DNA from 3 places in the Pseudomonas benzopyrenica genome. Region 1 is predicted to be linked to each of the others. Evidence: predicted binding sites of a transcription regulator. Region 1 holds the regulator's gene; each other region holds the start of a gene.
The links. The regulator sigma-54, encoded in region 1, starts transcription at its own class of promoters, with help from an activator protein. The targets are predictions, from matches to a motif close to ANTGGCATNNANNTTGCTNT.
Positions count from the first base shown of each region.

Region 1 (7,352 bases):
CGGTGACCTTGCCCCGCGGGATGCGGATATCGACGCGGTCGTAGATGAGACGCGTGCCGCGCTTGAAGGAAACGCCCTTCAACTCCACGGCGTACGGGCTATCGACGGTCATCAAGACTCCTAACGTTCAACTCTGTGCAGGGAGACGCCGCTCCGCCGCTTCAGGGCACGCGATGCTCGTGTGCGGCGGCCCCGGCAAAAGGGCGGCACTATAGCATTCGTTGCCGATGAGACTTCCAAGCTGCAGGCGGCGTTGCTGTGTGTCGCGGCTTTGCGCATATAATTTCCGATTGTCCCGTCACCTGCCTTCTGACCCATGCCCGACTCAATAGATTTCATCGCTTCCGCCAAGCGCACCATAGATGTAGAGCGAGTGGCCGTGGCCGCCCTGGGCGAACGCATCGACGCAAGCTTTGCCGCCGCCTGTCGCCACCTGCTCGCCTGCCGTGGGCGTATCGTGGTCCTGGGCATGGGCAAATCCGGGCATGTCGGCAACAAGATCGCCGCGACCCTGGCCAGCACCGGCAGCCCGGCCTTCTTCGTGCATCCGGCCGAAGCCAGCCATGGCGACATGGGCATGATCACCCGCGATGACGTCATCATCGCCATCTCCCAGTCGGGCACCTCCAGTGAGATCCTGACCCTGCTGCCGCTGATCAAGCGCCTAGGCGTCCCTTTGATCAGCTTTGCCGGCAATCCCGCCTCGCCGCTGGCCAAGGCCGCGGACGTCAACCTGGACACCAGCGTCGCCACCGAGGCCTGCCCGCTCAATCTGGCACCCACCTCCTCCACCACCGTCGCCCTGGTGCTGGGCGATGCCCTGGCCATCGCCCTGCTCGAGGCCCGCGGCTTCACCGCCGAGGACTTCGCCTTTTCCCACCCGGGCGGTGCCCTGGGCCGGCGCCTGCTGCTCAAGGTGGAAAACGTCATGCATGCCGGCGCCGACCTGCCGCAGGTCGGCGAAGACACCCTGGTGTCCGATGCCTTGCTGGAGATGTCGCGCAAGGGGCTGGGCATGACCAGCGTGCTCGCCGCCGATGGCCGTCTCGCCGGCATCTTCACCGACGGCGATCTGCGTCGTGCCCTGGATCGCGGCATCGATGTGCGCACCACGCCCATCGCAACCGTGATGACCCGTGGTGGTCGAACCGCCAGGGCGCCGATGCTCGCGGCCGAGGCGTTGAAGATCATGGAGGAGCACAAGATCAACGCGCTGGTGGTGATCGATGACGAGCGGCGCCCGATCGGTGCCCTCAACATGGGTGACCTGCTACGCGCCGGGGTGCTGTAGGCCGGGTTATACTGCCCGACTAATACGCCGCACTCTCGTGTTCAACCCGCCGCCCTGGTGCGGCCCACCACAGGTACCCTCATGTTTCGCAGCTTGCGCCGCCCCGTGCTGTTGGTCCTGATCGCCGCCGCGCTCATCGCGATCGGCTACTGGAACATCCTGCCGCAGCGCTTCGTCGATGCTCCGGCCTCGTCGACCCCGCAAGACAGCGCCATCGACGGCTACGCCCTCAATACCCGGACGATCCAGTATCGTCTGGACGGCAAGATCCAGTACGAACTCAAGGCCGAGCGCAGCGAACACGTCAAGGCGACCGACGTCACCCTGGTGACCCGCCCCGACATGCTGGCCTTTCGCGGTACCGACTATCCCTGGCACATTCGCAGTGCCCGCGCCGAGGTCGCCCCCGGTGGCAGTCAGGCGGAGCTGATCGATGACGTGCGCGTCGAGCGTACCGATGAGAAAGGCCGCCCAGTGGTGTTGACCACCACCCGCATGACCGTCTTTCCTGACAAACAATATGCGCAAACCGAGCAAGCCGTTAGAATCGAGGCCGCCAATGGGGTGACCACGGCCAATGGCATGAAAGCGTATCTAGAAGACGGCAGAATGCTCCTGCTGTCCAACGTAAGAGGCCAGCATGAGGTTCGTTAAAACCCTCCCCTTCCTGTTCACCCTCGGCGCCACCCTTGGCAGTGCCGCGGCTTGGGCCCTGCCGACCGATCGCACCCAGCCGATCCGCGTGCAGGCCGACAGCGCCGAGCTCGACGACAAGCAGGGCGTGGCCGTGTACCGCGGAGACGTGGTCATCACCCAGGGCAGCATGAAGATCACCGGCAATACGGTGACCCTGACCCAGGACAACCAGGGCAACATCAAGGTCGCCACCGCAGTGGGCAAGCCGGCCTACTACGAGCAGAAGCCTTCGGCGGACAAGGACATCGTCAAGGCCTACGGTCTGACCATCCAGTATTTCGCCCAGGAAAATCGCATCATCCTGATCGACCAGGCCAAGGTGGTCCAACAGGGCAACACCTTCGAAGGCGAGAAGATCGTCTACGACACTCAGCGCCAGATCGTCAACGCCGGTCGCGCCAATGGCAGCAAGGTCACCACGCCGCGGCCGAGGATCGACATGGTCATCCAGCCCAAGGATCAGCAGCAGTCGGGGCAGGGACAATGACGGTTACGCTCAAAGCCCAGCATCTGGCCAAGAGCTACAAGGGTCGTCAGGTCGTTCGCGACGTCAGCGTCAGCATCGACAGCGGTCAGATCGTCGGCCTGCTCGGTCCGAACGGCGCCGGCAAGACCACTTGCTTCTACATGATCGTCGGCCTGGTCAAGGCCGATCAGGGCCGCGTGCTGATCGACGATCAGGACGTCACCGCCCTGCCCATGCACGGTCGTGCCCGCGCCGGGATCGGTTACCTGCCGCAGGAAGCCTCGATCTTTCGCAAGCTGACCGTGGCCGACAACATCCTCGGCATCCTGGAAACCCGCAAGGACCTGGACAAGGCCGGCCGTCTGCGCGAGCTGGAAAGCCTGTTGCAGGAATTCCACATCACTCATATCCGCGACAACCGCGGCATGAGCCTGTCGGGTGGCGAGCGTCGCCGTGTCGAGATCGCCCGCGCCCTGGCCACCGCGCCCAAGTTCATCCTGCTGGACGAACCCTTCGCCGGTGTGGACCCCATCTCGGTGGGTGACATCAAGCAGATCATCCGCCACCTCAAGGCCAAGGGTATCGGTGTGCTCATCACCGACCACAACGTGCGGGAAACCCTGACCATCTGCGAAACGGCTTACATCGTCAACGATGGCCAGCTCATCGCCGAGGGTACCGCCGAAGAAGTCCTCGCCAATGACCTGGTGAAGGAAGTCTATCTGGGCCACGAATTCCGCCTCTAGGCAAACCCGGGGAAACAAGGCATATAATTTGCTAACGCTCGCAGGGTTCGCGAGGTTCGGTGGCGCTGTTCGCGTCGGTAGACAAGGTGTATTTCCGCAGCCATGAAACCATCGCTAGTCCTCAAGATGGGCCAGCAGCTGACGATGACGCCGCAGCTGCAACAAGCCATACGTCTGCTCCAGCTCTCGACGCTCGACTTGCAGCAGGAGATCCAGGAAGCCCTGGAATCCAATCCGATGCTGGAACGCCAGGAAGAAGGCGAAGACTTCGACCAGAGCGAAGCCGCGGGCGAAGGCGATGAGAGCTCAGGCTCCGGCACCATGGAAACCACCTTCAAGGAAACCTCGGTCGCCACCAACGAGATGGCCGACGAATCCGAGTGGAGCGAGCGCATCCCCAGCGACAGCGAGCTGCCGGTCGATACCGCCTGGGAAGACATCTACCAGACCAGCGCCAGCAGCCTGCCCAGCAACGACGACGACGAGTGGGACTTTACCACCCGTACCTCCGCCGGCGAGAGCCTGCAGACCCACCTGCTCTGGCAGCTGAACCTGGCGCCTATGTCGGATCTCGACCGCCTGATCGCCCTGGCGATCATCGACGGCATCGACACCGACGGCTATCTGCAGGAAAGCCTGGAAGACATCCATGCTTCCCTCGATCCCGAGCTGGAAGTCGATCTCGACGAGGTCGAGGTGGTGCTCAGACGCGTCCAGCAATTCGAGCCCGCCGGCGTCGCCGCGCGCAACCTGCGCGAATGCCTGCTGATCCAGCTGGCCCAGCTGCCCGCCACCCTGCCCCTGCTCGGCGAAGCCAAGCGCCTGGTTGGCGACTACCTGGATCTGCTAGGCAGCCGTGACTATGCGCAGTTGATGCGGCGCATGAAGATCAAGGAAGACGAGCTCAAGCCGATAATCGAGCTGATCCAGACCTTGCACCCGCGTCCCGGCTCGCAGATCGAATCCGGCGAAGCCGAATACGTGGTGCCGGACGTCATCGTGCGCAAGCACAACGAGCGTTGGCTGGTGGAGCTCAATCAGGAAGCCGTACCGCGCCTGCGGGTCAATCCCCAGTACGCCGGTTTCGTCAAACGCGCCGACAGCAGCGCCGACAACACCTACATGCGCAACCAGCTCCAGGAAGCGCGCTGGTTCATCAAGAGCCTGCAGAGCCGCAACGAGACCCTGATGAAGGTGGCGACCCAGATCGTCGAGCACCAGCGGGGTTTTCTCGAATATGGCGAAGAGGCCATGAAGCCGTTGGTCCTGCACGACATCGCCGAGGCGGTGGGCATGCACGAGTCGACCATCTCCCGGGTGACCACCCAGAAATTCATGCACACCCCGCGTGGCATCTACGAACTCAAGTACTTCTTCTCCAGCCACGTCAGCACCGCCGAGGGCGGCGAATGCTCCTCCACCGCGATCCGCGCGATCATCAAGAAATTGGTGGCGGCGGAAAACGCGAAAAAGCCGTTGAGTGACAGCAAGATCGCTGGTTTACTGGAATCGCAAGGTATACAAGTCGCTCGTCGCACGGTGGCTAAGTATCGGGAATCCCTGGGTATCGCTCCGTCCAGCGAACGCAAGCGTCTCCTCTGACGCGTCCTGATGTGTGACCGTGCCTCGATCGACCCGTGTCATGTCGGCGAGCAGCTTCGCCGATCGCAGCCCGGCAATAAGGAGAAGCGGTATGCAAGTCAACATCAGTGGCCATCAGCTTGAAGTGACAGAAGCCCTGCGTGACTACATCGGCGAGAAACTCGCCCGCCTCGAACGGCACTTCGATCGCATCACCAACGTCCAGGTCATCCTGGAAGTGGACAAGCTCAAGCAAAAGGCCGAAGCCACCCTGCACGTCTCCGGCGCTGCGGTGGTCGCCAACGCCGAGCACGACGACATGTATGCCGCCATAGATCTCCTGGCCGACAAGCTCGACCGCCAACTGATTAAACACAAGGAAAAATCGATCGAACGCCAGCAGGGCATTGGCGTCCGCTGAGGTTCGATCGCCGCTTTATGATCAAACTCGAAAACATCCTGACCCCCGGCCGTACCCAGACGGGTGCGCCGGGTGGCAGCAAAGCCGCCGTACTGGAACGCATCGCCGAGCTGGCCGCGCAGGAACTGCCCGGCCATGATGCGGCGCACATCCATGAATGCCTGATGGCGCGCGAACGCCTGGGCTCCACTGGTTTCGGCAATGGCATCGCCATTCCCCACTGCCGCCTGGCGGGTCTGCAGCAACCGCTGTGCGTGCTCTTCCACCTGCAGCAGCCGGTGGACTTCGATTCCCTGGACGGCGCCCCGGTAGACCTGGTATTCGTCCTGCTGGTCCCGGAAGCGGCCACCGAACAACACCTCACCCTGCTACGCCAGATCGCCGGCATCCTGGATCGCGCCGACATCCGCGACCGACTGCGCAAGGCCAAGGACAGCCAGGCGCTCTATCAGATCGTCGTCGAGGCCCAGAGCGGACACTGACATGCACCTCATCATCGTGAGCGGACGTTCCGGGTCGGGCAAGAGTACGGCGCTCAACGTGCTTGAGGACAATGGCTTCTATTGCATCGACAACCTGCCGGCCAGTCTGCTACCCGAGCTGGCCCAGCACGCCCTGACCGACATGGAGCGGCCCCAGCCCAAGGTCGCCCTGTCCATCGATGCACGCAACCTGCCCAGCCAGTTGCAGCGCTTTCCCGAATTGCTCGAACAGGTACGCAGCCGCAACATCCGCTGTGACATCCTCTATCTGGATGCCGATGACCAGACGCTGCTCAAGCGCTTTTCCGAGACGCGCCGCCGGCATCCGCTGTCCAACCAGGAAAGATCCCTGGCCGAGGCCATTCACGACGAACAGGTGCTGCTGTCGCCCATCGCCGATCTGTCCGACCTGAAGATCGACACCACTCACCTGAATCTCTATCAGCTGCGCGACATCCTCAAATTGCGCCTGCTGAACGCGCCGGAGCCGGGTACCGCCTACCTGGTCGAGTCCTTTGGCTTCAAGCGCGGCCTGCCGGTGGATGCCGACATGGTCTTCGACGTGCGCTTCCTGCCCAATCCCTATTGGAAACCGGACCTGCGCGATTTTTCCGGACTGGACGCCCCGGTGCGGGAGTATCTCGAGCAACAGCCCGAGGTAGAGACCCTGTACAATGACATCCGCGATTACCTGGTGAAGTGGCTGCCGCGTTTCGCCGCCAACAACAGGTCCTATGTGACCGTGGCCATCGGCTGTACCGGTGGTCATCACCGTTCGGTCTATCTGGCCGATCGCCTGGGTCGCGAACTCAAAGACCTGCTCAAGAACGTCCAGATTCGTCACCGCGATCTCTGACGCCCGTTTCGTTTCGACAAGGACAGACTCAATGCCTGCCCAACAGATCACCATCATCAACAAGCTGGGTCTGCACGCCCGTGCCGCCGCCAAGTTCGTCGGCGTGGCTGGCCGCTATCCCGCCAGCGTTCGCGTCGGCCGTAGTGGCGAGTCGCCGGTCGATGGCAAGAGCATCATGGCGGTCATGATGCTGGCCGCCGGCAAGGGCACGGTGCTGCAACTGGAAACCGAAGGTGAACAGAGCGACGAGGCCATGCGCGCCCTGATCGAGCTGATCAACAATTACTTCGACGAGGGTGAGTGATAAGCACCCTGCTCCAGCCGCATCCCATAAAAAAAGCCGCCCGAGGGCGGCTTTTTCATGGGGCGTCAACTCAGGCGTTCAGCGCCGCTTCGTAGCGACGGGACACTTCCGGCCAGTTGATGACGTTGAAGAAGGCGCCGATGTAGTCGGGACGACGGTTCTGGTAGCGCAGGTAGTAGGCGTGCTCCCAGACGTCCAGGCCGAGGATCGGGGTATTGCCAGTCATCAGCGGGCTGTCCTGGTTGCCGGTGCTCTCGACCACCAGCTTCTTCTCGGGGGTGACGCTCAGCCAGGCCCAGCCGCTGCCGAAGCGAGTCAGGGCCGCCTTGGTGAAGGCTTCCTTGAAGGCATCGAAGCCGCCCAGCTGGGACTCGATGGCCTCGGCCAGGGCGCCTTCGGGCTTGCCGCCGGCGTTGGGGGCCATCACGGTCCAAAACAGGCTGTGGTTGGCATGGCCGCCACCGTTGTTCTGCACGGCGCCGCGCTTGTCCTGGGGCAGCTTGTCCAGT
Region 1 is NZ_CP145723.1:1,318,279-1,325,630, reverse strand. It holds gene V6W80_RS06085 (ATP-binding cassette domain-containing protein) at 1-112, opposite strand, end outside; gene V6W80_RS06080 (KpsF/GutQ family sugar-phosphate isomerase) at 317-1,291, shown strand; gene lptC (LPS export ABC transporter periplasmic protein LptC) at 1,373-1,945, shown strand; gene lptA (lipopolysaccharide transport periplasmic protein LptA) at 1,932-2,474, shown strand; gene lptB (LPS export ABC transporter ATP-binding protein) at 2,471-3,199, shown strand; gene V6W80_RS06060 (RNA polymerase factor sigma-54) at 3,302-4,801, shown strand; gene hpf (ribosome hibernation-promoting factor, HPF/YfiA family) at 4,893-5,201, shown strand; gene ptsN (PTS IIA-like nitrogen regulatory protein PtsN) at 5,219-5,683, shown strand; gene rapZ (RNase adapter RapZ) at 5,685-6,539, shown strand; gene V6W80_RS06040 (HPr family phosphocarrier protein) at 6,571-6,843, shown strand; gene V6W80_RS06035 (superoxide dismutase) at 6,914-7,352, opposite strand, start outside.

Region 2 (7,352 bases), 2.3 Mb from region 1:
ACCTCACGCGCCTCCGCCTGCCAATCGCGTCTCAGCATCACCGGCAGGCGATAGACCACCACATTGAGAAAGCTGCCCACCAGCAGCCCCAGGACCAGCGCGCACAGCGCCGCGGCCAGCGGCGCGCCAGCCAGGAACTCCAGAAGTACCATTAGACGACGTTGCCGAGCTGGAAGATGGGCAGGTACATGGCAATGATCAGACCACCCACCAGGACCCCCAGAACCGCCATGATCATCGGCTCCATCAGGGTGGTGAGGTTGTCGACCATGTTGTCGACCTCGTCTTCATAGAAGGTCGCCACCTTGGACAGCATCTCGTCCAGGGAACCGGACTCCTCGCCGATGGCCGTCATCTGGATGGCCATGGACGAGAACACCCCGGTGGTACGCATGGAGAAGTTGAGCTGCATACCGGTGGAAACATCGCCCTTGATCTTCTCCACGGCATTGCGGAACACCACGTTGCCGGTTGCTCCCGCCACCGAATCAAGAGCATCCACCAGGGGCACACCGGCCGCGAAGGTGGTAGCCAGCGTGCGAGCATAACGGGCAATGGCCGACTTATAGAGAATGGAGCCAATCAACGGGATCTTCAGCAATCCACGATCCGTGGCGTCGCGAAACTTTTCCGATTTCTTATAGAAGTGCCGCAGGACGAAAGCCAGTACGAAGAGCCCGCCCAGTACCAGCAACCACCATTCCTGCAGTACCTCGGAAATGGCGATGACCATAAGGGTGAACGCCGGCAACTGAGCACCGAAACCCTCGAACACCGACTGGAACTGAGGCACTACCTTGATCAACAGGATAGCCGAGACGATCACCGCGACTACCACTACTGCCGCCGGATAGGTCATGGCCTTCTTGATCTTCTTTTTCAGCGCCTCGGTCTTTTCCTTGTAGGTGGCCACTCGATCCAGCAAGGTCTCCAGGGCACCGGATTGCTCGCCAGCGTCCACCAGGTTGCAATAGAGATCGTCGAAGTATTGGGGTTGCTTGCGCAGGGAGTTGGCCAGGCTGTTACCCGCGGCGACATCCTGTTTGATGTCGTCCACCATCTTGCGCATGTTGGGATTGTCGAAGCCTTCGCCAATGATGTCGAAGGCCTGCAGCAGGGGCACACCCGCGCTCATCATGGTCGCCAGCTGCCGGGTGAACAGGGCGATATCCATGGGCTTGATCTTCTTGCCCTTGCCGAACAGCGACACCGACTTCTTGCGCACCCGGGTCGGATTGATCCCCTGCTTGCGCAGTTGCGCCTTGATCAACGCAGGGTTCAGGCCCGTCATCTCGCCCTTCACCTTGGTCCCTTTGCGATCGGTCCCCTCCCAGGTGAAGCTGCCCATCTTGATAGCTTTATCGGCCATGGCCTCGACTCGTCAAAGGCTCGGCCCGCCGTGGCAGGCCCGTCAAAAGAATGCTCTGTGCAGAGCAGGTTGCGGCTTTGGAGGCAAGCATCGCGCCAAATGCCAACGTACTACGCACCCCGTGATGCCAAAGGCCTAGGCACGGGTATTAACCGGTGCTCCGATTTAGTCCCCTCTCCCTACGGGAGAGGGCTAGGGTGAGGGAAGCCGTTAATCCTTAGTAACCCGATTGATCTCTTCCAAACTGGTAATCCCCTGCATCGCCTTCACCAACCCCGACCGCCGAAGATCATTGAAGCCCTCTTTGCGCATCCGCGCTGCGATTTCGATGGAGTTGCCCTCCTCCATGATCATCTGCTGCAGCGCCGGGGTGATCTTCACCACTTCATAGATACCCACGCGCCCGCGATAGCCGGCGTTGCAGTCTTCACAGCCGACAGGCTGGTACAGGGTGAAGCTGCCGATCTCTTCTTCCTTGAAGCCTTCCGCCAACAAGGCCTCACGGGGCACCTCATAGACTTTCTTGCACTTGTTGCACAGTTTGCGCGCCAGGCGCTGGGCGATGATGAGGTTGACCGAGGTCGCCAGGTTGAAGGCGGGCACCCCCATGTTACGTAGACGCGTCAGGGTTTCCGCCGCGCTGTTGGTGTGCAGGGTCGACATCACCATGTGGCCGGTCTGGGCTGCCTTGATGGCGATTTCCGCCGTTTCCAGGTCCCGGATCTCACCGACCATGATCACGTCGGGATCCTGACGCAGGAAGGCTCGTAGCGCCTGGGAGAAGTCGAGTCCCTGACGCGGGTTGACATTGACCTGATTGATGCCTTCCAGATTGATCTCCACCGGGTCTTCCGCAGTGGAAATATTGATGTCTTCGGTATTGAGGATATTAAGGCCGGTATAAAGGGAGACCGTCTTGCCCGAGCCGGTCGGCCCGGTCACCAGGATCATCCCCTGCGGCTGCTTGAGCGCCTGCAGGTAGAGCTCCTTCTGCACATCCTCGTAGCCCAGGGCATCGATCCCCATCTGGGCGCTTGAGGAGTCCAGAATCCGCATCACAATCTTCTCACCCCAAAGGGTGGGCAAGGTATTGACCCGGAAGTCGATGGACTTGGTCTTGGAGACCTTCAGCTTGACCCGGCCATCCTGGGGTTTGCGGCGCTCGGAGATATCCATATTGGACATCACCTTGAGCCGCGCCGATATCCGCGACACCAACTGCACGGGCGGCCGCGCCGCCTCGTGCAGGACGCCATCGGTACGAAAGCGTACCCGGTACATCTTTTCATAGGGCTCGAAATGCAGGTCGGACGAGCCCTTCTTGATGGCATCGAGTAGCATCTTGTTGACGAACTTCACCACCGGAGCATCGTCGGCATCGGTCCCGGCTACGGCTTCCTGAGGGCGCTCGCCACTTTCCAGATCCACATCGAGATCGATGTCGCCGAGGTCGAGCCCGCCCGTACCGCCATCAAGGTACTTTTCTATGGCTTGGTGCAGCTTGTCATCTTCGACCAGCACTACCTCGACCGCCAGTTTGCTGCCGAAGGATACGTCGTTGATAGCCTGCTGATTGGTCGGGTCGGAAAGCGCAATGAAGAGCTTGTTACCCCTTTTGCTCAAGGGCAGGAAGTGATGCTGTTGCATCAGCTTTTCATTGACGATGTCCTTGGGCAGTTGCTCCTTGTCGATGGCCGCCAGATCGAGAAAGGGCACGCCGAACTCCTGGGCCGCCAACTCCGCCAGCGGCCGGCTCTGCACCAGCCGCTGCTGAACGAGATAGGTCACCAGCGGCACCTTGGCCTGCTTGGCCTTGACCACCGCCTGCTGGGCCGCCGCCTCTGCCAGCAGTTGGGCATCAACCAACTGCCGTGCCAGCCCTGACAGCATAACCATCTCGTTCATTGTCTTTCCTACTCTTGGCTACAGCAGGCGTTATAGCACCCACCGAGGCGCCCGCAAAATGGCGCCAGACAGCTGACATTTTTTGTCATCACCTGCCCCTTTGTTGACACCTATCGCGAAGAAAACGTGCTGCAGTCGCCACTTTTCCTTGGCACGACCTATGCTTAAGTCCTGACAGGCACGTTGGCCTGACCCAACCTCGGAGATTTGGAATGAAAGCTCAGAAAGGCTTTACCTTGATTGAACTGATGATCGTGGTCGCGATCATTGGTATTTTGGCTGCGGTAGCATTACCTGCATATCAAAACTATACTGCAAAGGCAAAAGTTTCCGAAGTTATATTAGCAGCCTCCGCCTGCAGAACTACAATCACTGAAGTCACGCAAACAGCCACTACACTACCGGCAACAAAAGACACTTGGGGATGCGGCGAATCAAGCACGGAAACTTCTAAGTACGTCAAGTCCATTTCCACTGCTGCCACCACTGGAGTTATTACAGTTACAGCGCAAAATATAAATAGCGATGTAAACGGTCAAACACTTACTTTGACTCCGTACAAAGGGGCTAGCGGTACTGATGCAATTTCAGCCGGCGATTCCATTGGCCACTGGGTGTGCGGCGGAACCATTCCTCAAAAGTATCTACCTGGTTCCTGCGTAACAACCGTAGCCAAGTAACTAGTCAAAGGGCATTTGACTCATGCAAATGCCCTTTGACCAGCCTAACAACGCAAAATTAAAAGCCACCACTAAAACAAAATTAATCCGTTTACAGCTAAACAATAAACAATAAACATGCACTTACAATGCGATGCTTGTAATGCAGAATCACACCCAAGACTTTATATAGCAAACACAAATTATTAGCTTTAGCACAAGAATTATTACAGCATCCCTTCCCCACAAACGCCCCTACCACCGTCCCCGTACTAAAACTCGCATCCTCTTCTGCCAGCGCCACCTATAGTCCCGCTAACTCCGCAGGCTGTAGTGCACGCCCCAACGGCGTATGCTGGCCAAATTCCTTCATCTGTCCTTCCAGTTGCCCACCCGCCACATGCAGCAGTGTCCATATCGGACCCGGTGCTACGGCGTTGACGCGGAGGCCCTTCTTGGTCTGTTGCTTGGCCATGCCCTTGGTAAGATTGAGGATGGCGACCTTGGCCGAGGCGTAGTCGATCAGCTCTTCTCCGGGATCATAGGAATTCGCCGAAACGGTATTGATAATGCTGGCGCCTGGAGGCCGGTGCGGGATGAAGACCTTGCTGAAGCGGAAGACACGCTGTCTACCGCTTGCGCAGCGATAAACATAATCTTTCCCATACCCCTTTACTTTTTTCAACATTCAACTCTTCACGTAAAACTCTTGCCTCATTTATTTTTTCCTGAATGGTCTTTTCAGCATTTTCGAGCTTTCTCACCACACCTTGGCACTCACTGATTTTGCTATTCAGGGCCAATTGTTTGTTAGTCACCTCGTCACGCAAAGATGCAACTGTTGCCGACATGGACATTTTTAGGTTCGCCATCTCTGCGTCTTTAGCCCTTTGCATTTCATGTAGTCGGAATTTCTCTGCAACCATTGCGTCATGATGATAGGCAAGGCTGACCGGATCAGATATTATTTTCGCATAAACCTTCTCACTGACTATCTCTTTGACACGGGCAAAAGAGCACTCCAGACTCGCCTCAAGATCATCCGGCTTTATATACTTTTCAACTTGCAACCCTGAAGTCACTCTAACCTCAATAATAGGCACACCGTGATTCTCGAAATCCTTTATCTTCCGAGGCTCACACTGATGCGTCACCCAAACCTCGATCACAACCTTTCCTCCCCACTTCTTAAAGTAAAGGTTATCATCAGTAAATTCACCATAGAGATCAGGTATGTAATAGCGGCCATTACCGAAACGCAGCTCGACCTCCTCAGCCTCAAGTCGCGTAAAGGTGAAAGAAATCTTTTGATCACCAATAATAAAGTTAATGGTTTTAAGTTGAGACAATGCGGCAATTACAAAGGCATGAGAAAGGGACTGCCCGTCTTGACTATTGGCACACTCGCCTCTGGGCCCAATCTCCTTGTAACGAAACCAGCCTCCCTTGACCGGAATCAACTGCCGCCTCTTTAGCGCTTTAGAGTGCGTACTGAAAAAGACTAGGGAATCGTATAAATCCGGATCTTCACGCTTTATCTTTAAAACTTGCCAAATGAAAAACAATTTGAACCGACCATCATCATGGTTTAAAAACTGGCCATTTTTCTTCGCACATGCCCAAATTTTCATTACCCACACCCACCCAAAGGAGAATTATACAAAAAAATCGTTTAATCTCAGAAACCCTATACAGCTCAGTATATTTAAACTCTCCTTAAAATCCACCCTGAGCCCTGGAATACCTATGAGCACGCCAACCGTCATCCCCGCACAATGGTTTACAAAGAAATCCTGCGAAATTTAGGCATCTATTCCATTGACAAATTCGCCAGAGTTATTACCTGCTGGAGGCATGCTGCTCAGTGCCACAGGGACCTTCCCTGCAATGAAGTGAGCTTTCTCAGAGGCAAAACGAATGGCGCTCAACTCAGCACATAGGAGATCAATCAAGCTATTGCTGAAAGCGGCACCCATGCCGGGCTTGAGGGTTTTGCAGCTGCCAATGTCATCTTGTGAGCTTTGGTTGAGGGCAACAAAATCCAATATGTTTTACTATTGAGCAAACTGATCAATTGATAGGGCCTTCAACATGCAAACGCTTTACGAGTGGGTACAGACATTGAAAACTTGTTACGATACCACCCGTTGCGATATAGCGATACAATAGAACCCTCGTCGATATTACCGATATAATCGCAAACAGACCGCCATGAAGCCCTATCTGCAGCCGGTGGAGGGAGCTGGAGATTTTGTCGATGGCGCACTAGTCCACACTAGCAATTGAACAAGTGCCAAATGCTTCGACAAGAAGGCGGCTGTATTATTCTGTCAAAACGGTCAGGCCGAATGGCTGGTTTAGTTTAGCCCTGAATAGACTTCCTCCAAGCCTCACTGACTGTAATAATAATCTTCCTCGACCAATGGTGACGATATCGACGAGCGCTACCACCCAAAGCGCGAGTAAGTTTTTTTGGCCGGAATGCCGCAACGCAATCTAGTCCCTCGCCTACCGTATGTCTTCAAACATGCCCTGCAACGCCACCAATTCTTCCTCATGCCTGCCGTCCTGACGAGCCTCCAGGTACGGCCTTAGCGTAGCGATGCTGGTGATTGAGCGTGTGATCCGCTCTTCTTCACTTGCCTGGTGTTGCAATTCCTCTCGATCGCACTTGAGTGTCTGCTGGCGCCGCTTGGGATTGCTGCTGTGATAGTGCTGGTAGAAATGGCTACGCAGCGGAGTGCGATGCAGGATCTCTTGCTGCTCTTCGCGCAAGCGCGCGGTTTGCGCCTTGAGTAATTCGAGCACGGCCTCCTGGTCACCCAGCGCGCTTAGAGGTGATTCGCCGATATGGTGCTCGTAGAGCTCCAGCAGCTTGAAGACGTCCTGCTGGTCGCGCGCCTCGGTCAGCTCCTGCATTTGCTGGCCACGCTGGGCCTTGAGTCCCGGATCAAGTTCGCGGTCGGGGTGCAGACGGCGGGCTAGTTGGCGAAAGAGATCGTTGATCGAGAAGCCGCGCAAGACCTTGTCCAAGGCGGACTGGCGATCACGTTGCGCCTGCTCGGCCGGATTGTCCTGGAAGCAGCTGTCGTCGAACGACGATTCCTTGGCGTCCTCGTCGTCAAAATGGAGGTCGTCCAGCTCACTGCTGAATCCTTCGTCGTCTTCGTCCCTCATGCGGGCTTCGGGATCCAATGCGGCCACAGCACCTTCCAGCTTGACCGTCATCTCTTGCACTAACGGCTCGAAGACCACGGGCTCAAGGCAGGGCGAACCCCCTAGCAGCTCGACGTTTTCCTGGATCCAGTCGATCAGCTCGACGCACTGCCACTGGGCAAGCGTCTTGCGGGTGGCGAAGGTGCTCAGATGGCGCGTCTGCTCAAGCAACGCAGCATTCATTCGCTCCTCTGCCGGGCGCA
Region 2 is NZ_CP145723.1:4,078,334-4,085,685, forward strand. It holds gene V6W80_RS19380 (prepilin peptidase) at 1-152, opposite strand, end outside; gene V6W80_RS19385 (type II secretion system F family protein) at 152-1,369, opposite strand; gene pilB (type IV-A pilus assembly ATPase PilB) at 1,580-3,274, opposite strand; gene V6W80_RS19395 (pilin) at 3,487-3,954, shown strand; gene V6W80_RS19400 (SDR family oxidoreductase) at 4,238-4,621, opposite strand; gene V6W80_RS19405 (hypothetical protein) at 4,563-5,564, opposite strand; gene V6W80_RS19410 (hypothetical protein) at 6,442-7,352, opposite strand, start outside.
Region 2: the regulator sigma-54 is predicted to act here: its motif matches at 3,422-3,441, upstream of V6W80_RS19395 (pilin).

Region 3 (7,352 bases), 2.0 Mb from region 1:
GCGGATGTACCTGGCTCTGGCCTTGAGCCTGGTGCTGGTACCGACCCTGCCACCGATGCCTCAGGTGGACGCCATCAGTCCCCAGGCGCTGCCATTGATCGTCGAGCAGATCCTCATCGGCGCGGTGATGGGGTTCAGCCTGCAGCTGTTCTTCCATGTCTTCGTGGTGGCGGGGCAGATCATTTCCACTCAGGCGGGCCTGAGCTTCGCGTCCATGATCGATCCGGTCAACGGCGCCTCGGCCCCGGTCATGGGGCAGTTCTTCACCATGCTGGTGACGCTGCTGTTCCTGGCCATGAACGGTCATCTGGTGGTGTTCGAGATCCTCGCGGAAAGCTTCGTCACCCTGCCGGTGGGCGATACCCTGAGTGTCGAGCACTTCTGGCAGGTCGCCGGACGACTGGGCTGGGTCCTAGGCGCCGGCGTCCTGCTGGTGCTGCCGGCCATCACCGCGTTGCTGGTGGTCAATATCGCCTTCGGCATCATGACCCGCGCCGCACCGCAGCTGAACATCTTTTCCGTCGGCATGCCGCTGATCGTGGTGCTGGGCATGGTCATTGTCTGGCTCGGTACCGCCGATATCCTCTCTCATTATGAAAGTCTCGCCAGCGAGGCGCTGCGATGGCTGCGCGAACTCGCCCGAGCCCGCTAGGAGATACGCCACATGGCTGAATCCGATGGCGAAGACCGCACAGAAGACCCCACGGAGAAACGCAAGCGTGATTCCCGGGAGGAGGGTCAGCTCCCGCGATCACGCGAACTCGGTACGGTGGCGGTCATGCTCTCGGGAGTCGGCGGCCTGCTGATGTATGGCGCCTTTCTGGGCGGCAAGCTGCTGGAGGTGATGCGCAGCAACTTCTCACTGCGGCGCGAAGAGGTCATGGACGAGCGCTTCATGGGCACCTTCCTGCTGGCCTCGGGCAAGGCGGCGATGATCGGGATGCTGCCGATGATCGTCCTGGTGGTGATCGCCGCCATCATCGGTCATATCGCCCTGGGCGGCTTCCTGTTTTCCGGCAAGATGCTCGCGCCCAAGCCGAGCCGGATGAATCCCATGTCCGGCATCGCCCGGATGTTTTCCAAGAATTCCCTGGTGGAATTGCTCAAGGCCCTGGGCAAGTTCTTCATCATCCTCGGCGTGTCGGTACTGGTGCTGATGAGCGAGCGCACGGCGCTGTTGCAGATCGCCAAGCTGCCGACCGAGCAGGCGCTGCTGCACAGCATGCAGGTGGTGGGGCATGCCACCCTGCTGCTGGCCCTGGGATTGCTGATCATCGCCGCCGTGGACGTACCCTTTCAGATCTTCAGCAATCGCAAGAAGCTGATGATGACCAAGCAGGAGATCAAGGACGAGTACAAGGACAGCGAGGGCAAGCCGGAGGTCAAGGGCAAGATCCGCCAGATGCAGCGGGAGATGGCGCAGCGGCGGATGATGGCCGAGGTACCCAATGCCGATGTGGTCATCACCAACCCGACCCACTTCGCCGTGGCGCTCAAGTACGACGCGGCCAAGGGCGGGGCGCCCGTACTGGTGGCCAAGGGCAGCGACTTCACCGCGCTGAAGATCCGCGAGATCGCCCAGGAGCACCAGGTCTCGCTGCTGGAGTCGCCGGGACTGGCGCGGGCGGTGTATTTCTCAACCGAGGTGGATCAGGAGATCCCGGCCGGTCTCTACGTCGCCGTGGCTCAGGTCCTGGCCTATGTCTATCAGCTCCGGCAGTTCCGTGCGGGGCGCGGGCGCAAGCCCAAGCTGTCCGATCTGCCCATCCCGCCAGATTTGCGGCGGGATGAGGAGGGGAAGGCGCCTACTTGATGACGCCGCAGGCGACACGGGCGCCGCCACCGCCCAGGGGTTTGGGCTGGTCGGAGTAGTTGTCGCCACCGGCATGCACCATCAACGCATGCCCCTTGATCTCTTCCAGACGTTTCAGCCGCGGCGCCAGTACCGGCTGGGTGGCCTGGCCGTCGGCGGTCACATAGAGCGCCGGCAATTCGCCCAGGTGACCGTCGTCCGACCAGGGCGCGCTGTGCTTGCCGGTATTGCGTGGATCCAGGTGGCCGCCCGCGGCGCCCCCGGCGGTCAGGGTGCCGTTCACCTCGGCCGCGCCGCAGTTGGGCTTGGTATGGACATGGAAGCCGTGGATGCCGGGCTCCAGGCCCTTGAGGTCGGGGGTAAAGACCAGACCGTACTTGGAACGGGTCACCTGCACGCTGCCGACGCTTTCGCCTACACCGTCGGTGGTGACCTTGTTCACCGGGATCGTCAGGGATTCGGCCGCCTGGGCGGTACCGACCAGGCAGGTGGCCAACAGCGTCGCGGTCCAGATTTTCATGGTGATGTTCCTCGGATAGGCGCGCTAGCGCGGGTCCCTAGACAGACTCATGGCCTGTGCCCGCGGTTCAGCCAGCGGCTCAGGCGATCCGTAACCAGTCCTGTATCACCCCCGGGAAAACCTCGCTGATTCAAGGTCTTGAGCAGTTGGCCCGGAGCTTGCTCAAGCCCCTGCGAACAGTGCGCTGCGTCAACTTTCCGTGACGCCGGCACCGGCAAGCGAGGAATGGGTGTGAAAGTCGACAAATCCCTGATGATGGGCAACATGCGTGGTCTGGCGCGCGGCAACCTGGGCGTGCCGCTGGCCGTCTTGGCGATGCTCGCCATGATGACCCTGCCGATGCCGCCGTTCCTGCTGGACGTGCTGTTCACCTTCAACATCGCCCTGTCGATCGTGGTCCTGCTCGTCAGCGTCTATGCCCTACGGCCGCTGGATTTCGCGGTCTTCCCGACCATTCTGCTGGTTTCGACCCTGCTGCGCCTGGCGCTGAACGTGGCCTCGAGCCGCGTGGTGCTGCTGCATGGCCAGGACGGCCACGACGCCGCGGGCAAGGTCATCCAGGCCTTCGGCGAGGTGGTGGTCGGCGGTAACTACGTGGTCGGTGCGGTGGTGTTCGCCATCCTCATGATCATCAACTTCGTGGTGGTGACCAAGGGTGCCGGCCGCATCTCCGAGGTGTCGGCGCGCTTCACCCTCGACGCCATGCCCGGCAAGCAGATGGCCATCGACGCCGACCTCAACGCCGGCATCATCGACCAGGCCGAAGCCAAGAAGCGCCGGACCGAAGTGGGCCAGGAAGCCGACTTCTACGGCTCCATGGACGGTGCCAGCAAGTTCGTCCGCGGTGACGCCGTCGCCGGCCTGCTGATCCTCTTCATCAACCTCATCGGCGGCATGGCCATCGGCATGGCCCAGCACGGTCTGCCGTTCGGCGAAGCGGCGCGCATCTACGCCCTGCTGACCATCGGTGACGGTCTGGTCGCCCAGGTTCCCTCGCTGCTGCTGTCGGTCGCTGCCGCCATCATGGTGACCCGGGTGTCCTCGTCGGAAGACATGGGCCAGCAGGTCAATCGTCAGATGTTCGCCTCGCCCAAGGCGCTGGCGGTCTCAGCCTTCATCATCATCGCCATGGGCCTGGTTCCGGGCATGCCGCACCTGCCGTTCCTCGGCCTGGGCGGCGCCGCCGCCGCCGGTGCCTGGCTGATCCACAAGCGCCAGCGTCAGGCCAAGCAGACCGCCGAGGTCGAAGCCAAGAAGCAACAGGACCTGGCCCCCGTGCAGCGCCCGGCCGAGGCCAAGGAGCTGGGCTGGGACGACGTGACCCCGGTGGACATGGTCGGTCTGGAAGTCGGCTACCGCCTGATCCCCATGGTCGATCGCAACCAGGGTGGCCAGCTGCTGGCGCGGATCAAGGGCGTGCGCAAGAAGCTGTCCCAGGACCTCGGTTTCCTCATGCCTTCGGTGCACATCCGCGACAACCTGGACCTGCTGCCCAACGCCTATCGTCTGACTCTTATGGGGGTGAGCGTGGCCGAAGCCGAGATCTATCCCGATCGCGAGCTGGCCATCAACCCCGGCCAGGTCTATGGCACCCTCAATGGCGTCGCCGCCAAGGATCCGGCATTCGGTCTGGAGGCCGTCTGGATCGACGTCACCCAGCGCGACCAGGCCCAGTCCCTCGGTTACACCGTGGTCGACGCCAGTACCGTGGTCGCCACCCACCTCAACCAGGTGCTCTTCAAGCACGCCCACGAGCTGATCGGCCACGAGGAAGTCCAGCAATTGCTGCAGGTGCTGGCCAAGAGCTCGCCCAAGCTGGCCGAAGAACTGGTGCCCGGCATCGTCTCCCTGTCGACCCTGCTCAAGATCCTCCAGCAGCTGTTGCAGGAGCAGGTACCGGTCCGTGACATCCGTACCATCGCCGAAGCCATCGCCAATGTCGGGCCGCGGAGTCAAGATCCCGCCGCCATCGCCGGTGCCGTGCGCGTCGCGCTGTCCCGCGCAATCGTCCAGAACATCGTAGGAATGGAGCCTGAGCTGCCTGTTATCACCCTTGAGCCAAGGTTGGAACAGATGTTGCTAAGTAGTATGCAGAAGGCCGGTCAAGGCGCCGAGGACGGCATGTTCCTCGAACCTGGCATGGCCGAAAAACTGCAGCGTTCCCTCGTCGAGGCGGCGCAGCGTCAGGAAATGATGGGTAAGCCAGTGGTGCTGCTGGTAGCCGGTGCGATCCGCGGGATGATGTCCCGCTTCGCCCGGATGGCGGCACCGAACATGAGTGTGCTGGCCTACCAGGAAATTCCGGACAACAAGCAGGTCACCATCGTCGCTACCGTTGGCCAGAATGGCTGAGGTCTAGATCATGCAAGTCAAACGTTTCTTCGCCGCCGATATGCGTCAAGCCATGAAGCTGGTACGCGACGAGCTGGGCCCGGACGCTGCCATCCTCAGCAACCGCCGGGTCGCCGGCGGGGTCGAGCTGACCGCGGCGCTGGACTACCAGGCTCCGGCACCGGCCGCGCCCAACGCGGAGCTGCAGGCGGAGTTGCGCAAGACCCATGCGAAGATCGCCCAGGCCCATGCCGACCTCAGTATCCGTGCGCCGGGCGTCCCCTCGGCCGCGCCGAAGGACAAGCAGTTGCTCGGCGCCATCAGCGCCGCCGACAGCCGTCGCGAGCCGGTGATCGCGCCGCCGCGCGCCCCCCAGCCGGCCGCCGCCGCGCCTGCCGCCAGTGCCGCGCCGGAAGACCGGCGTGCCCTGGAAGCCATGCGCAGCGAGCTCAGCGGCCTGCGTGAACTGCTGGAAGTCCAGCTCGGCTCCATGGCCTGGACCCAGGTGCAGTCCACCCGTCCGCAGCAAGCTGGCCTCTGGCGTCGCCTGCAGCGCATGGGCCTGCCGGCCGATCTGGCCCGGCACCTGCTCGACAGCGTGGCCAAGATCCAGGATCCGCGCCATGCCTGGCGCATGCTGCTGGCCAACTTCGCCCAGCTGGCCAAGACCACCGACGCCAAGATCCTGGAGGAGGGCGGTGTCGTCGCCTTCGTCGGTCCGGCCGGCATGGGCAAGACCACCACCCTGGCCAAGCTCGCCGCCAATTACGTGCTCAAGTACGGCCCCCAGAGCCTGGCGCTGGTCAGCATGGACAGCTTCCGCATCGGTGCCCAGGAGCAGATCAAGACCCTGGGCCGCATCCTCGACGTACCGGTAACCCTGGTCGATCCGGGCCAGTCCCTGGCACAGGCCCTGGCCCCCCTGGCGCGCAAGCGCCTGGTGCTGATCGACACCGCGGGCATGCCCGCCAACGATCCGGCGCTCAAGGCGCAGCTCGAAGCCCTGGCCAACCGCCAGCTGAAGATTCGCAACTACCTGGTGCTGGGCGTCACCAGCCAGAGCCAGGTGCTCAAGGCGGCCTACCACAGCTATCGGCGCTGCGGCCTGAGCGGCTGCGTGCTGACCAAGCTGGACGAAGCCGCCAGCCTCGGCGAAGCCCTGGGCCTGGCCATCAGCCAGCGCCTGCCGGTGGCCTACATCGCCGACGGCCCGCGCATCCCGGACGACCTGCATCCGGCGCGCAGCCACCAGTTGGTAAGCCGCGCCGTGAGCCTGCAGGCACCCGAGGAGCCGAGCGAAGAAACCATGGCTGGCATGCTGGCCGGCCTGTATCAGAGCAATGCCCGCCGCGCCGGTTAGCGCAGACGAACGGTAGTGGTGCATCGCATGCCTGGGCACGCCAAATGCACTTGGTCTAAAGTGTGACGGATTTCAATCAAAGGTATCAGGCAATGGGTAGCATGCATCCCGTCCAAGTCATAGCGGTCACGGGCGGTAAAGGCGGTGTCGGCAAGACCAACGTGTCGGTCAACCTGGCCTTGGCCCTGGCCGATATCGGGCGGCGCGTCATGCTGCTCGACGCCGACCTGGGCCTTGCCAACATCGACGTTCTGCTCGGCCTGTCGCCCAAGCGCACCCTGGCCGACGTCATCTCCGGCGAGTGCGAGCTGCGCGACGTGCTGCTGCACGGCCCGGGCGGCATCCGCATCGTCCCGGCGGCCTCGGGCACCCAGGCGATGGTCAATCTGACGCCGGCCCAGCACGCGGGCCTGATCCAGGCCTTCAGCGACATTAGCGAGAACCTCGACGTGCTCATCGTCGATACCGCTGCCGGCATCGGCGATCAGGTGGTCAGCTTCGTTCGCGCCGCCCAGGAAGTCCTGGTGGTGGTGTGCGACGAACCCACCTCCATCACCGACGCCTACGCCCTGATCAAGCTGCTCAATCGCGACCATGGCGTCACCCGGTTCCGGGTTCTGGCGAACATGGCGCTGACGCCCCAGGAAGGTCGCAATCTCTTTGCTAAGCTGACCAAGGTGACCGACAGATTCCTGGATGTCGCCCTGCAATACGTGGGCGCCATTCCGTTCGATGAGGCGGTGCGCAAAGCCGTGCAGAAGCAGCGCCCCGTGTTTGAAGCCTTTCCGCGTGCCAAGGCCTCGCTGGCCTTTCGTGCGGTGGCCCAGAAAGTCGATGGCTGGCCGCTGCCTGCCAATCCGCGCGGCCATCTCGAGTTCTTTGTCGAGCGCCTTGTGCAACCAGCCATCGGTACCCACGCATGACAGCATCCAGCGGGCTTCGCATGTACAGCAAAACCTCGGAACGTACCCAGCAGGAGCAACTCATCAACCGCTATGCGCCGTTGGTGAAACGCATCGCCTACCACCTCCTGGCGCGTCTGCCGGCCAGCGTGCAGGTCGAAGACCTGATGCAGGCTGGCATGATTGGGCTGCTGGAGGCCTCACGCAAATATGACGCCGGCAAGGGCGCCAGCTTCGAGACCTACGCCGGCATCCGCATCCGCGGCGCCATGCTCGACGAGGTGCGCAAGGGTGACTGGGCGCCGCGCTCGGTGCATCGCAACACGCGCATGGTCACCGACGCCATTCGTGCAGTGGAAGCGCGGACGGGTCGCGACGCTAAAGATTCCGAGGTCGCGGCCGAACTTAAATTGAGTCTGGATGAGT
Region 3 is NZ_CP145723.1:3,341,937-3,349,288, reverse strand. It holds gene fliR (flagellar biosynthetic protein FliR) at 1-652, shown strand, start outside; gene flhB (flagellar biosynthesis protein FlhB) at 665-1,813, shown strand; gene sodC (superoxide dismutase family protein) at 1,806-2,333, opposite strand; gene flhA (flagellar biosynthesis protein FlhA) at 2,586-4,685, shown strand; gene flhF (flagellar biosynthesis protein FlhF) at 4,696-6,024, shown strand; gene fleN (flagellar synthesis regulator FleN) at 6,117-6,947, shown strand; gene fliA (RNA polymerase sigma factor FliA) at 6,944-7,352, shown strand, end outside.
Region 3: the regulator sigma-54 is predicted to act here: its motif matches at 2,479-2,498, upstream of flhA (flagellar biosynthesis protein FlhA).